Regions from separate parts of the Ureibacillus endophyticus genome, predicted to be linked through region 1. Evidence: riboswitches for the same ligand, from Rfam matches in the RefSeq annotation. Region 1 holds a riboswitch; each other region holds the start of a gene.
What was found. Region 1 has a riboswitch for S-adenosylmethionine ahead of NKR20_RS15980 (bifunctional homocysteine S-methyltransferase/methylenetetrahydrofolate reductase). Riboswitches for the same ligand answer to the same signal wherever they lie in the genome.
Positions count from the first base shown of each region.

Region 2: it holds a riboswitch for S-adenosylmethionine, as region 1 does, so the genes downstream of both, metA (homoserine O-acetyltransferase MetA) here and NKR20_RS15980 (bifunctional homocysteine S-methyltransferase/methylenetetrahydrofolate reductase) in region 1, are expected to answer to the same signal.
Region 3: it holds a riboswitch for S-adenosylmethionine, as region 1 does, so the genes downstream of both, NKR20_RS13565 (methionine ABC transporter ATP-binding protein) here and NKR20_RS15980 (bifunctional homocysteine S-methyltransferase/methylenetetrahydrofolate reductase) in region 1, are expected to answer to the same signal.
Region 4: it holds a riboswitch for S-adenosylmethionine, as region 1 does, so the genes downstream of both, metK (methionine adenosyltransferase) here and NKR20_RS15980 (bifunctional homocysteine S-methyltransferase/methylenetetrahydrofolate reductase) in region 1, are expected to answer to the same signal.

Region 1 is NZ_JAMYWW010000001.1:3,232,828-3,236,573, forward strand. It holds gene metH (methionine synthase) at 1-344, opposite strand, end outside; gene NKR20_RS15980 (bifunctional homocysteine S-methyltransferase/methylenetetrahydrofolate reductase) at 337-2,184, opposite strand; SAM riboswitch class I at 2,290-2,389, opposite strand; gene hemG (protoporphyrinogen oxidase) at 2,473-3,746, opposite strand, start outside.
Region 2 is NZ_JAMYWW010000001.1:1,781,396-1,785,141, forward strand. It holds gene NKR20_RS08625 (hypothetical protein) at 1-196, shown strand, start outside; gene metA (homoserine O-acetyltransferase MetA) at 535-1,473, opposite strand; SAM riboswitch class I at 1,559-1,669, opposite strand; gene NKR20_RS08635 (hypothetical protein) at 1,724-2,482, opposite strand; gene NKR20_RS08640 (AAA domain-containing protein) at 2,501-3,746, opposite strand, start outside.
Region 3 is NZ_JAMYWW010000001.1:2,740,256-2,744,001, reverse strand. It holds gene NKR20_RS13590 (acyl-CoA dehydrogenase family protein) at 1-175, shown strand, start outside; gene NKR20_RS13585 (arsenate reductase family protein) at 285-641, shown strand; gene gcvH (glycine cleavage system protein GcvH) at 720-1,103, shown strand; gene NKR20_RS13575 (toprim domain-containing protein) at 1,252-1,596, shown strand; gene NKR20_RS13570 (thioredoxin family protein) at 1,693-1,995, shown strand; SAM riboswitch class I at 2,060-2,164, shown strand; gene NKR20_RS13565 (methionine ABC transporter ATP-binding protein) at 2,289-3,314, shown strand; gene NKR20_RS13560 (methionine ABC transporter permease) at 3,307-3,746, shown strand, end outside.
Region 4 is NZ_JAMYWW010000001.1:2,636,038-2,639,783, reverse strand. It holds gene pckA (phosphoenolpyruvate carboxykinase (ATP)) at 1-909, opposite strand, end outside; SAM riboswitch class I at 1,106-1,226, shown strand; gene metK (methionine adenosyltransferase) at 1,466-2,662, shown strand; gene NKR20_RS12870 (gamma carbonic anhydrase) at 2,722-3,234, opposite strand; gene NKR20_RS12865 (alpha/beta hydrolase) at 3,354-3,746, shown strand, end outside.

The DNA.
Region 1 (3,746 bases):
GGCCATTCTTCAGTTGAGTGTTCGTTAACAGCTGATAAAGCTAGTTCAACAGCACGTTTATTAATTTCTTCTGCTTTATATCCTAATCCGTATTCGTTTAAAACAAGGGGCGTACCACCAAACGTATTTGTACAAATAATATCTGCACCAGCTTTTAAATACGCACGGTGAATGTTTTCAACAACATCTGGTCGAGTCAAAACAAGATTTTCATTACATCCTTCAAGTTCTTCCCCACCAAAATCTTCAGCAGTTAAATTTTCTCGTTGAAGCATTGTTCCCATTGCCCCATCGATAATTAATATTCTATTTTTTAACTGTTCCTCGATTGGATGGTTATGCATTTGCTTCTACTCCTTCGTTCTGCTCATCAAGTTGTTTGATATATTGCATTAATTGTAGTGTTAAATCGTAACGTAAAAACGGTGTAATTAAATATATACCGTTAAAGTATTTTGTTGCTGTATCTAGTAATTCTTTTGCAATCGCTACGCCTTCTTGTGCTTCGCGCTCTTTATCCCCTTCGCACGCTTTCATTCTTGCTAGTACTTCATCGGATAATTTAATTCCTGGTACTTCATGATGTAAAAATTCAGCGCTTCGGAAAGATGTTAACGTCATAATTCCAATATAAATTGGAGCTTCTAAATGTTTCGTTGCTTCGTAAATCTCTACAATTTTTTCTGCAGAATAAACTGGTTGGGAGATGAAATAATCCGCACCATGTTCGATTTTTTTCTCAAGACGACTTACAGCACGATCTAATACACGTACATTTGGATTAAAGGCAGCTGCTACCGAGAAATTCGCCTTTTTACGAAGTGCTTTCCCTGAGAAGGAAATTCCTTCATTTAATTGTTTAATTAATGAAATGAGTTCCATGGAAGACACATCATAAACACTAGTAGCACCTGGGAAGTCACCTATTTTTGTTGGATCTCCTGTAATAGCTAAAATATCGTTCATTCCTAAAGCACTTAGTCCCATTAAGTGGGATTGCAGACCAATTAGGTTGCGGTCACGACATGTTAAATGAGGCATTACACGAATACCATGTTGTAATTTTAAAATTGAACCCATCGCAACGTTACTAATACGTGGAGACGCAAGGGAATTGTCCGCCATCATAATAATGTCTGCACCTTCGTTATAAAGGGCTTTGGCACCCTCGACAAATGAATCAATTTCTAAATGTCTTGGTGTATCTAATTCAACAATGACAGAACGCTCACGTTTAACTTTTTCGTGTAAAGGTTCCACTCTAGTAGGCTCTGCATCTTGGATATATATTTCCGGTTGTTGTACTGTTCGTTTTTCTGTCAATGGTTTTAATTGTGCTAATTGCTTTTTAACCGCTTCAATATGTTTTGGTGTCGTTCCGCAACATCCACCTATTAAACGAACACCTTGGTTACGTAACTGAACAGCAGCACGTGCAAAATAATCAATTTCCGATTCGTAAATAACACGGCCTTCTTCGATATCTAGAAGGGATGCATTCGGATAAGCCGATAAAAAGGCATTCTGAGGTAGTTCTACCCCCTCTAATGCTTGGATTGTATGATGAGGGCCTAATCGACAGTTCACACCAACAACATCAGCACCTAGGCTTTCAAGCTGTTGTAAAGCATCGTTTAATTTCAAGCCATTTTGTAAGACACCCGGTTCATGCATCGATACTTGAGCAATAATTGGTAGATCCGTCATATTGCGTAACATTTTTAATGTTTCAGTTAGTTCTTCAAAATCAAAGTATGTTTCAAGTAACAGTCCATCTAAATCTGCACGAATTAATGTTTCTGCTTGTACACGAATCGCATCTAAAATTTCATCTAGTGTTACTTCACTTTTTCGTACACCACGAATTCCACCAATGGATCCAATAACAAATTGATTACCACTTGATGCAGCCTTTTTCGCTAATTTAGCAGCTGCTTCATTGATTTCAACAACTTTGGATTCAAGTCCATACCGCGCTAACTTTATCGCGTTTGCACCATATGTATTTGTTTGAATAACATCTGCACCAGCTAAAATATATTCACTATGAATTTTTTCTATCAGTTCAGGCTTTACGAGGTTCATCTCCTCATGGCAATGTTCAAGTCCATAAGAATATAGTAAAGTTCCCATCGCACCATCTGCCGTTAACACTTTGGATTTTAATGCTTCAAGTAGACCCATTTTTTCATCTCCCAAAAAAACATACTTTCAAAAATTTTCTGTCATTTCTATAACAATAAAAAGCCTTCTTCGTTAGAAAGAAGGCTCGATTATCTTAATAGTTCCTCCTTATCTTTCGGCATAACGCCTGCTGGATTTAGCACCTTACGTTACGTTGGTTGCTGAAGCTTCATCGGGCCAGTCCCTCGACTTCTCTTGATAAGTGATATGAAATTGTATATTAAATTGAATCATATCTTTAAATTCCACTTTAGTCAATAGAATTAAACGAATATACGAAATAATCTATTATTTCAATGCTTTTATCGCTTTTTCTGCAGTATTTTTACCATTTTCAATACAAGCACCTATACCTACACCAAAATAAGAACAACCTGCAACAAAGAGGTTCGGATATTGAGAATCTAATTTGTCTAATACTACCTGCAATGTTTCATTATGGGCTAAATCATATTTCGGCATTGCGTTAATCCACTTTTCAATATTTACAACAACAGGTTTTTCTTCGATGTTCAAACTTAGCCGTATATCTTCAAGAGCAACCTTCGTTAATTCTTCATCTGTCATTGCCACAAGTTCTTCGTATTTAGGATTATTACTTTTATAGAATAAGCGTACTAATAAATTTCCATTTTCCGAAGTATGTTTCCATTTGCGACTTGTCCAAGTAGAAGCATTACAAACTAAATCACTGTTATGTGAAACGATAAACCCTGTTCCATCTGCTGGTAGCACGGCATCCGGTATATCAAATCCTAAATACATCGTGATTGCAGACCCATTTGTAAATTTCTCTAAATCAGATTCTAGCTGTTTGTCTTTTAATAGGTTACGAACAACGTTATTTGGCACGGCCAATACAACAACATCCGTTTGAATCGATTCGCCATTGTCAAAAGTTACGTTATATCCGTTACTATTTTTCGTTACTTCTGTAGTTGCAGTATTTTTATAAAATTCTACTTCTGGTAGCATCTCTTCTAGTCGATTAATTAAAGATGATAGACCTTTTTTAAAGGAAACAAATTTTTTATTCGCTGCTTTATCAAATTGTTCTCTATTTACTTCGAACCCTTTAATAATGCTGCCATATTCATTTTTATAATCTACTAAGTACGGTAAGGTAGAAGCTAAAGATAATTGATATAAATCTCCTGAATATACGCCTGCTAATACAGGGGCAATTTGCTTTTCAACAATTTCTTTACCTAAAAAATACTCTAAAAATTCGCCAATTGAATTTTCCTTAGTAAACTTTGTATTTGGCAATTCAAAGTCCTGTAAAACTCTTTTTTTACCTTCTTCAGAAATTAATGTACTTGAATTTAATGACTCCACACTCATCGGAATTCCAAAAGTCGATCCTGCAGGAATGGCATGGAGTTCATTATTCGTATGTATGTACGATATCCCTGTCTCGTTATAAACAAGTTCTGATTCAAAATCAAGCTCTTTCACCAGTTTAAGCACACTTGGATGGCGTGCCACCATAGAATCTGCACCCGTCTCCATAATAAACCCTTGCTCGTAAACGGTATGCATTTTCCCTCCAAGATAAGGGT
Region 2 (3,746 bases), 1.5 Mb from region 1:
TGAAGGTACTGCTACACTAACGGCACTTGGGCAAATAGCGGCAATCTGGGTTGGTGGAGGTACATTAGTTCCTTGGGCATTAATTCCAGCTGCAGCGATTTGTAATGTCAGTCCATTTGAGTTAGCACGTCGAAACTTCATCCCGGTCGTCATTGGTCTAGTTGTCACGACGATAGTTGCGATGTTTATTTTATAAAAAGTAAAACGCTTGGAAGATTAACTCTCCAAGCGTTTTTTGTATATACTGTGAATTCCATGCTACTTCAATTGATAAGGAACTTAATTGTTAAGTGGACGAAAACTCGTTCTATCTGGACGAGTCTGCACATTATGTGGATGAAATCTTATTCTATCTGGACAAATCTGCACGTTATGTGGACGAAATCTTATTCTATCTGGACGAATCCGCACTTTATGCAGACGAATCCATCCGCCTACTGGACGAATTTTTCAATTTTAAAAAGCTAAGCATCTGAGCAGCTCACAAATGCCTAGCTTAGAATTTTATAAAAATTCAGAATTTAAAGGGTACCATTAAATATGGAATTCGATGCTGTCGTCTACGAAATGCCATTCATATGGTGTTTCTTGGTATACGTAATAGTTTAACCAATTGTAGAACAGTAAGTGCGAATGCGCGCGCCATGTATTTTTCGGCGTTTGGCTTGGGTCATTATTCGGGAAGTAGTTCACCGGCATGTCTACTGGTTCACCTTTCGCCACATCTCGTTCGTATTCATCAGCCAATGTTGTTGCGTCATATTCTAGGTGACCTGTAATCATAATATGTTTAGTATCCTTTGATTGAATAATAAACGGACCCGCTTCTTCTGAATAGCTTAGTAAGCGTAAATCTGGATGTTCGCGTACTTCATCAAGGGATACAGACGTGTGACGTGAGTGTGGAGCTACATATTCATCGCTAAATCCGCGCACTAAGTCCACAGTTAAATCTGTAATCACATGTGAGTAGATGCCCGAACATTTTTTCGGCAATTCAAATTTACCAATATTAAAATGATGATAAAGTGCCGCTTGAGCACCCCAACAGATATACATACACGAGGTAACATTCACTTTTGCCCAATCCATAATCGTTGTTACTTCTTCCCAGTAGTTAACTGCTTCAAACTCCATTCGTTCGACAGGTGCACCAGTAATAATCATTCCATCAAAACGACGGTGTTTAATTTCATCAAATGTATTATAAAAAGTGTCTAAATGCGACTTTGACACGTTTTTAGATGCGTAAGTTGCAGTGTTTAAAAACGTTACATTCGTTTGTAGTGGTGTATTACCTAATAATCGTAAAAGTTGAAGTTCAGTTTTCTCTTTTTCTGGCATTAAATTTAACACTAAAATATTTAATGGTCGGATTTGTTGTGTTTTGGCACGGTCTTCTTCCATGACGAAAATTTTCTCTTGTCTTAATTTTTCGCCTGCCGGTAAATTTTTCGGTATATTAATAGGCATTAAACGTTCCCCCAATTCTTTTCATCTCAAAATAAAAACCCCTCATTCCAGCATGAGAATGAGAGGGAATAATTTATATGCCGCACTCTTATCTCCCAAGACAATATTGTCTTGCTGGAATTAGCACCTTTCTAACCGATGTTAGAGGTTGCTGAAGCTTCATTGGGCCATTTCCCTCTGCTTCTCTTGATAAGATAGATGAAATTAATGTAATACTAACATGATGATGAAATATTTGCAATATTCTATTTTACTTTTTTGATAGGAATCTCTCTTTCCAGGCAGATTTTTCTTTATCTTCAATTTGATGTTGCAAAGTCGGATCCCAATTATTTGTTAGAGTATTCCAAACGCGGGATGTGAATTGCTCTTTCTCTTCATCAAAAAGAATAAATTCGATACATGGCACATCATTAACTTGAATATCTTCAAAAGATTCAATAGAAGTGATAACCAAGTTTGATTCTTCTTCCTCATCTTCATCCATTTGAAGAAATCGCAATTCTTCTACGAGCTTATCGTTATCAACTTGAAGCTCCTCCACTTGTACGTGATATCGGTACATATCTTCCGGAAAATCCTCAAAGTCGAGAACTGCTTCAATTTCACCTTGTAGGAAAGTTTGATGCGTTGGGCTATACAACGTTTCTTTTGATGTAATTTCTTGGTCTTCTTCAAACACACCACTAGTCAATTGTTTTAACCCTTTTTCCGTTAATTGAAAATGATCTTCCTTTGTTATTAATCCAGTTTTGTGCATCTTGGACAATAAATCTTGAATAAATAATTCTTCTACCAATAATATTTCACTTAACTGTTCGGCTTTTTTGAACTTTGCTTTTTGCAATGAAATTAAAAGCATTTTCATCAAAATATCCATTTTTGTTCGGACAATTGGTTTGTATGCAATGTTAACCGTATGAACGGGAACACACCAAATAGCCGTTTCCAAAATGTTTGTTTTATGAAATTGTTCGGATAGTTTTTGTTGGAGTGCTTGGAGTTCCATCATTTCGTCCTTTCAAAACTAAGAAGTTAGTTCCTTAACATTGCGGTAGCCGTCTTGAGATTTGACAACAGATAGTAAGTTACTATACATGTTGCGTGTTTGCTCTTTCTTCGGTCGTTTTGTAAACATATCAACACTACCTACCAGAACTAGCAGCTCCCGCGCACGCGATAAGGCAACATTGAGGCGACGGTAGTCTTTAGCAAAGCCGATTTCCCCGTTTTTATTGTCGTTGTTACGAACCATACTCACTAAAATAACATCCATTTCCATACCTTGGAATTTATCGACAGAACCTGTACGGATGTGTAAATGCGGTAAATGTAGTTCGTGCTCAATCATTCGATTAATGCGTTTTACCTGCTCCGCATAGAAACTAATAACCCCCACTGATTTACGTTCATCTTCCGGAATTAGCCCTTGTTTTTTGGCAACTTCTGTAGAGTGATTTAGATCCACTAACATGGCGCGGATTGTTTTTAGCTCTTCTTGATTTAATAAACTTGAGCCTTCCTTCATCCGCTCTTCAAAATAGTTAGGCTCATTCGGTAAATCAATCCATAATAGATGGTCACTTCGTTTGATTAGGTTACTTTCTAATTTATGGTCACGTGCTGCATCAGAATCAGGAAGACCACATTTCAACGAGTCTCCTTCATGTTCATAAAACGGCGCGATCGTTTTCATAATATTTTCATGCATGCGATATTGAATCGCGAGCATTTTTTTATTTGATGACGGTAAGTTTTTATAAAGACGTTCGAATAAGGATTCTTCCAGTAATTTTTCCAGCTCACGTTTTTCTTCAAACGTATTACTTTCTTTTATTACAGTTTCTAATGTTTCCTCGAATGTATCATCCCCAATTAATGGTGGTAGTTGGTGATGGTCTCCTACTAAAACAATCTTCTTTCCTTTTAACATCGGAAGTAATAATTCAGGTGGTGTTGCTTTGGATACCTCATCGATAATAACCACGTCAAAAATAGGATAGTTGTCCATAAACTCTTTGTTTGCTGATGCCACACACGTAGTTCCGATAACATTGGCGTGCTTAACATAAAGTTTTCGGATCTCGTCTAAATCGTGTTCTGTTGCTTCGTCTAACAAGCCTTTCCACTCCACTTGAAGCTCTTGAGTGATTGGCAGCATTTCAATTTTCAAATTTAACTTTTCAATTTGTTCTTCTATTGCTACAATCTTTTCCTTTATTTTTTCTAGTTCAGACTCTGGATTTTGTTTTGTAATTTGTTCTAGTTGTTGT
Region 3 (3,746 bases), 490 kb from region 1:
TGCAGAAATTGAAAAAGAAGCAAAAGAAACAATTATTGCTTCTGTTGAAGGCGATGCAGGTAGAATGACACTATCAGCACTTCGCAAACTAACACGTCATAACCCTTATAATTTAATCTTGAAAAAACGTGAGGCTGCACAAAAGCTAATTGAAGCTGAAAAATATGTTGTTTAAATAATAGGGGAGGAGGTGTTTAATAAAAATGCCTCCTTCTTTTTATTATCAGAAGAGTGAAATATTTGTTAAAATAAGTTTAAATATTAACTTTTAAGGAGCACTCTTCATGACAATTCAATTATTCCAGTACCCTCGTTGTACAACTTGTAAAAAGGCAGCAAAATGGTTAGATGAACATCAAATTGAATACGAAAACATTCATATTGTGGAACAAACACCTACAAAAGAACAGTTAAAATCGTTTTGGGAATTAAGTGGTCTTCCATTAAAGAAATTTTTCAATACTTCTGGTATGAAGTATAAAACATTAGGGTTAAAGGACAAATTAAGTACGATGACAGAGGATGAACAGTTAGAACTTTTGGCTTCTGATGGTATGTTAATTAAACGCCCAATCGTTACAGATGGGGGAAAAATAACACTTGGCTTTAAAGAAGAAGATTTCACAAATACGTGGAAATAAAAATAGTTATTAACTTGTTTTTACTGTAGAAATATGTCAAACTTATAATCATATTACATATGTTTTGGAGGGGTTTTTGTGAGCACACCAAAAGAATTACGTTACTCAGAAGAACATGAGTGGGTAAAAGTAGAAGATGGAAAAGTACGCGTTGGAATTACACATTTCGCACAATCTGAATTAGGTGACATCGTATTTGTTGAGTTACCACAAGTTGGTGACGAAATCCAAACAAACGAACCATTCGGTAGTGTAGAATCTGTAAAAACAGTTTCTGAACTATATGCGCCAATTTCTGGTAAAGTAGTAGAAGTTAACGCTGACCTAGAAGATAGCCCAGAATTTGTAAATGAATCTCCATATGAAAAAGCTTGGATGATTGTTGTTGAACCAACAGATATCTCTGAAGTAGAAAGTTTACTAACAGCTGAGCAATATGAGGAATTAATTGAAGCTGAATAAGAATATAATATATTAAAAACGCCAGATTAGCACTGGCGTTTTTTTTTACAACAAAATATACTAATATAACCACCTTCTTTTTTGGATATGCTTTGCATATTTTTCACACATTTTTAGCAAGTTTACTTACAAATCGTGGGGTGAGCAAATGATTGTTGAAAAGTGTATAATTGTTGAGGGTCGATCGGATAAATTAAACATTGAGCCAATTTTTGCAGAACACGTACAAATTATATGTACGAATGGGACAATTAGTGAAGATGCGCTATTAGATTTACTTGAACCTTTTGAAGAATGTAGATTTTATACTTTGTTTGATGCAGATAAATCAGGAGAAAAGTTGAGAAAGCTTACAAAAAGAATTTATTCTGAAGCTGTTCATCTTTTCATTCCAAGAACATATATCGAGGTTGCGAATGCTCCGAAAAAAGTATTGGCACAGTTGTTAAATGAGGCGAGTTTTTCTGTTCATAAACAATATCTATCTTCTTAAAAATAAAGGAAATATTAATTTGCGACTTTTCCCATACTATGAGCAAAAGTCGCAATTTTATTTTGTCACAAATTATTTAGAAATTGAGTTGATTTTATGGATGAATGGACGATACAACAATGGGAACAAAAACTAACTGAAAACGAAATTGTAGCCTTTTATTTGTACACTCCTATGTGTGGGACATGTGCAGTCGCTTCAAAGATGTTATCGGTTGTTGAAGAAGTATTGCCTAACACTCCAATTGGTAAAGCGAATATTAACTTTATGGAGCAACTTGCAATGGATTATAAAATAGAAAGTGTCCCTTGTTTGCTTATACACCGCGATGGAAAACTTGTTGAAAAAATTTACGCTTTCCAATCCGTACCATTTCTATATGAAAAGTTGAAAATCTAGTTGACTTTATAAATCTATCATGATAAAGTTACTCAAGAAGTATTACATTAATTGAATATCGTACCTCTTATAAAGAGCGGCGGAGGGAAGTGCCCTATGAAGCCCGGCAACCATCACAAAAGTGAAAAGGTGCCAAGTCACGCGAAGTGGATACTTTGGAAGATGAGAGAACGGTTCGTATAAATATTAAATAAATTGCGAAACCCCTTCTACTTATCTTGTAGATGGGGTTTTATTAGTAATAATTACCTAATTACATATTGTCTATGGCAGCGAAATAAAGGAGAATTTTTATGATCGAATTAAAAGACATCTCGAAAATATACAAATCAAAAAATGGTGAGATCACTGCTGTCAAAAATGTAAATTTATCAATTAATAAAGGTGAAATTTTCGGAATTATCGGATATAGTGGCGCTGGAAAAAGTACAATGATTCGCTTACTTAATGGCCTTGAGAAACCATCGAACGGAACAGTTACAGTCAATGGTAAGCAAATTTCCTCTATATCAGGAAACGAACTGCGAAATGCTCGCCAAAAAATTAGTATGATATTCCAACATTTTAACTTACTTTGGTCTCGTACAGTCGCGGAGAATATTGCATTCCCGCTAGAAATTGCAGGTGTATCAAAAACTGAGCGAAGTAAACGTGTGAAGGAACTGATTGATCTAGTTGGTCTTTCAGGAAGAGAAAATGCCTATCCTTCTCAGTTATCTGGTGGTCAAAAGCAACGTGTAGGCATTGCCCGCGCATTAGCGAACAATCCTGAAGTATTACTTTGTGACGAAGCAACAAGTGCACTAGATCCTGAAACGACTGATTCCATTTTAGAACTATTGCTTGATATTAATAAACGTTTAGGTTTAACCATTGTTCTCATTACCCACGAAATGCACGTAATTCGGAAAATTTGTAACCGTGTTGCAGTAATGGAAGCTGGACAAGTAGTTGAACAAGGAGACGTTCTACGAGTGTTCCAAAACCCACAAGCAGAAATAACGAAGAACTTCGTAATGCAAGTTTCTGGAACAAAGGAATCGAAAGAATCAATTGAACAAATTTTAGCAAACTATCCTACAGGGAAGATTGTAAAATTAACGTTTATAGGAAATAAAACTGAACAGCCGATTATTTCACAGCTCATTAAAGAGTTTGGCGTAGAAGTAAATATTGTTCACGGAAACATTTCACAAACGACAGGTGGCCCATATGGAACATTAATAGTTCAAATAGATGGAGACCCTACCAAAGTGAAACAAGCATTAGAGCTATTAGATCAGCAAGAAGTACAAACGGAGGTGATTGATCATGCTTAGTGGATTCTTTCCGAATGTACGATGGGACAAATTGTGGGAAGCTACATATGACACATTGTACATGACAGTCATCTCTACAGGAGCTACGTTTGTTTTAGGTTTAGCTATTGGGATTCTTTTATTTTTAACGAGTCCTCACCAAATTTGGGCGAATAAAATAGCGAACTTTATTACGGGTTCTTTAGTAAATATTTTCCGTTCAATTCCATTTATTGTATTGATTATTTTATTAATCCCGTTCACAAAATTTTTATTAGGGACAATTCGTGGAGTAAATGCGGCATTACCAGCATTAATTATCGGTGCTGCGCCATTCTATGCACGAATGGTTTTAATTGCTTTACGTGAAATTGATAAAGGTGTAATTGAAGCTGCTCGATCAATGGGAGCAAAAACTTCAACTATCATTTGGAAAGTACTTATCCCAGAATC
Region 4 (3,746 bases), 600 kb from region 1:
TTCTGGATCTACTACAACGTTTTCTAAAACAGAACCGAAACGAATTGCATTGTAGATTTCAGGTTCTTTTTCAGGTGAAAGGTTAATTGTTTTTGCATAACATCCACCTTCAATATTGAATACACCGTTATCTGACCATCCGTGTTCATCGTCACCGATTAATTTACGGTTTTTGTCTGCAGATAATGTTGTTTTACCTGTTCCTGATAAACCGAAGAATAGTGCAACATCGCCAGCTTCGCCAACGTTTGCTGAACAGTGCATTGAGAAAATATTGCGTTCAGGTAGTAAATAGTTCATGATAGTGAAGATAGATTTTTTCATCTCACCAGCATATTCAGTACCACCGATTAGGATTATTTTCTTTTCTAATGATACAATAATAAATGTTTCAGAAGCTGTACCATCTACAGCTGGGTCTGCTTTAAATGTTGGTGCTGCAACAATAGTAAATTCTGCAACATGAGAAGCAAGTTCTTCTTCTGTTGGACGGATGAATAATTGATGACAGAAAAGATTGTGCCAAGCATATTCGTTCACTACTTGAATTGAAAGTTGTGAATCCTTATCAGCGCCAGCAAATCCTTTGAATACATAAAGCTCATCTTTTTCTTTTAAGTAATTTACAACTTTAAGATATAGGTTATCGAACACTTCAGCAGAAATCGCGCGGTTTACACTGCCCCAATCGATTTTGTCTTTTGTGCTCTCTTCTTCTACGAAATATTTATCTTTCGGAGAACGTCCTGTATATTTACCTGTTTCAGCAACGATTGCACCGTCAACAGTTAGAGCTGCTTCTCCACGTGATGTAGCTTTTTCCACTAATTGTGGTACTGATAGTTGAACTTTAATATTCTCGCCGTTTAATAATTCCTTCAGTTCATTCGCAATTTCTACTGAATTCATCGATTAAATACCATCCTTTTTTCAGAATTCCCACTGCATGGGATGTTTGTTTAATTTCAAAAATAGTATAACACATTGAATTAAATAATCTATACTATTCATAAATTATTTTTTAATTTTTAAACTTTTAAAGAAATCAACATTTATAAATTGACATTGGATGTCGATTTCCGTAATATGTTGATTTGAACGGATACTCTTATCCCGAGCTGGTGGAGGGTCAAGGCCCTATGAAGCCCGGCAACCTGCATTTATTATATATAATAAATGCGATGGTGCCAACCTGATGCAAGGGAAAATCCCTTGAACGATAAGAGTGAAAGGTACTGTATTTACAATTCCTTTTACTCATGGGTTTTATGTGAGTAAAAGGAATTTTTTTTTGAAAAGAGTACAAAATGAAAATAATGTAACAATTATTATTCGCCTTTCGATATCCTCGTGTTAATAAGCAGTAACGGCTTGGAGTCCAACCTTCATGTGCGGACTTAACATGGGTAATGAGTACCGTATCAAATCGAGAACTAATCTCGTATAGATTTTAGGAGGAAACCAAATGACAAACCGTCGACTGTTTACATCAGAAAGTGTAACAGAAGGGCATCCGGATAAAATATGTGACCAAATTTCCGATGCAATATTAGATGCAATTTTAACAGAAGATCCAAATGCACGTGTAGCATGTGAAACAACTGTTTCAACTGGTTTAGTACTTGTAGCAGGTGAAATTACAACTTCTACTTATGTGGATATTCAATCAGTTGTTCGAGATACAGTAGCCAAAATTGGTTACACTCGCGGTAAATATGGCTTTGATGCTGAAAATTTATCAGTACTAACTGCAATCGGTGAACAATCCCCAGATATTGCTCAAGGTGTTGACCAAGCGCTTGAAGCACGTGAAGGATATATGAGCGATGAAGATATTGAAGCAATTGGTGCAGGTGACCAAGGCTTAATGTTTGGATTTGCATGTAACGAAACACCTGAACTAATGCCACTACCAATTAGTTTGGCTCATAAATTATCCCGTAAACTAGCCGAAGTACGTAAATCTAAGGAAATTCCATATTTACGTCCCGATGGAAAAACACAAGTGACAGTTGAATACGATGAAAACAATCATCCAGTTCGCATCGATACAATAGTTATATCCACTCAACACAATGAAGATGTAACATTAGAACAAATTCAAGAAGATTTAAAAGAGAAAGTAATTCGTGAAGTTGTTCCGAGTGAATTAATTGACGATAATACAAAATATTTCATTAATCCAACTGGCCGATTTGTAATCGGTGGACCAAAAGGTGATGCTGGATTAACTGGTCGTAAAATTATTGTTGATACTTACGGTGGTTATGCACGTCATGGCGGCGGTGCATTCTCAGGAAAAGATCCAACAAAAGTTGACCGTTCTGCAGCCTATGCTGCACGTTATGTTGCGAAAAATATTGTAGCTGCTGGTCTTGCTGATCGAGCAGAAGTGCAATTAGCATATGCGATTGGTGTAGCACGTCCAGTGTCAATTTCAATCGATACATTTGGAACTGGAAAAGTAGCTGAGAGTCAATTAGTAGAATGGGTAAGTGAATTATTTGATTTACGTCCTGCAGGCATTATTAAAATGCTTGATTTACGTCGCCCAATTTACAAGCAAACAGCTGCTTACGGTCATTTCGGTCGTACAGATTTAGATGTTCCTTGGGAAAATACAGATATTGCTGAGAAATTAAAAGAAAAAGCTGGATTATAATATGTTAAAAAGCAGGTGAGTTTTTTCACCTGCTTTTACATTCTTACTATATAATATGTTTACTTTTGAAGCGATTTATAATATTGACCTTTTTCAACATATTCACGAATAATGCGGTCCATATCTTCACGATCTTCTGGCGTGATTTCGCGTACAACTTTTGCAGGTCTTCCCATTGCTAAAGAATTCGGTGGAATCTTTTTACCTGGGGGAACTAAACTACCAGCCCCAATAAAAGCTCCTTCACCAATTTCTGCACCGTCTAGAATGATGGAACCCATCCCAATTAATGCGCGTTTTCTTATTACGCAACTATGTAATGTTACTTGATGTCCAACAGTCACTTCATCTTCAATAATTAATGGATTATTTGGACTTTGATGAAGACAACTCAAATCTTGAATACTAACACGTTTACCTATGTACGTTGGTGCAACATCACCACGGATGACAGAATTAAACCAGATAGATGTTTCTTCACCGATTGTCACATCGCCGGTAATTGTGACATAATCAGCTATAAATACAGATGGGTCTATTTTAGGATTTTTATCTTTAAAAGGGTAAATCATCGTAAATCTCCTCGTTTCTAAGTATGATATATATGCTTATCGTAACAAAATAAAATAATAAAGAAAATATAAAAGGTATGTATGCCCAAAAGTATGCTATTTGGGTTGGAGGCGAAGTTATGTGGAAATGGGAAACAGATGAACATGCTAAAGCAGTTGTGGTCATAATACATAGTGCTTTTGAACATCATCGTTGGTATGCCTGGTTAATTGAAAAATTACGCACTGATGGGTATCACATTGTGATGGGGGATTTACCCGGTCATGGTGAAGAATCAAAATTTTTAAGAGTGCATGACGAAGCGATTAACGAGTACATCACCTACATCAAACTGTTAATGCAAAATGCTCTTTCCTATGAGCTTCCGGTATTTGTAATAGGTCATGGTTTCGGAGGTTTACTTGCAATTGAATTTTTAAAGAAAAAAACAGTAGAGTGTGCAGGGCTTATTTTATCCTCTCCATGGCTTCATTTACGAAAAACATCAAATTTAATTACCAACGCTTTAACA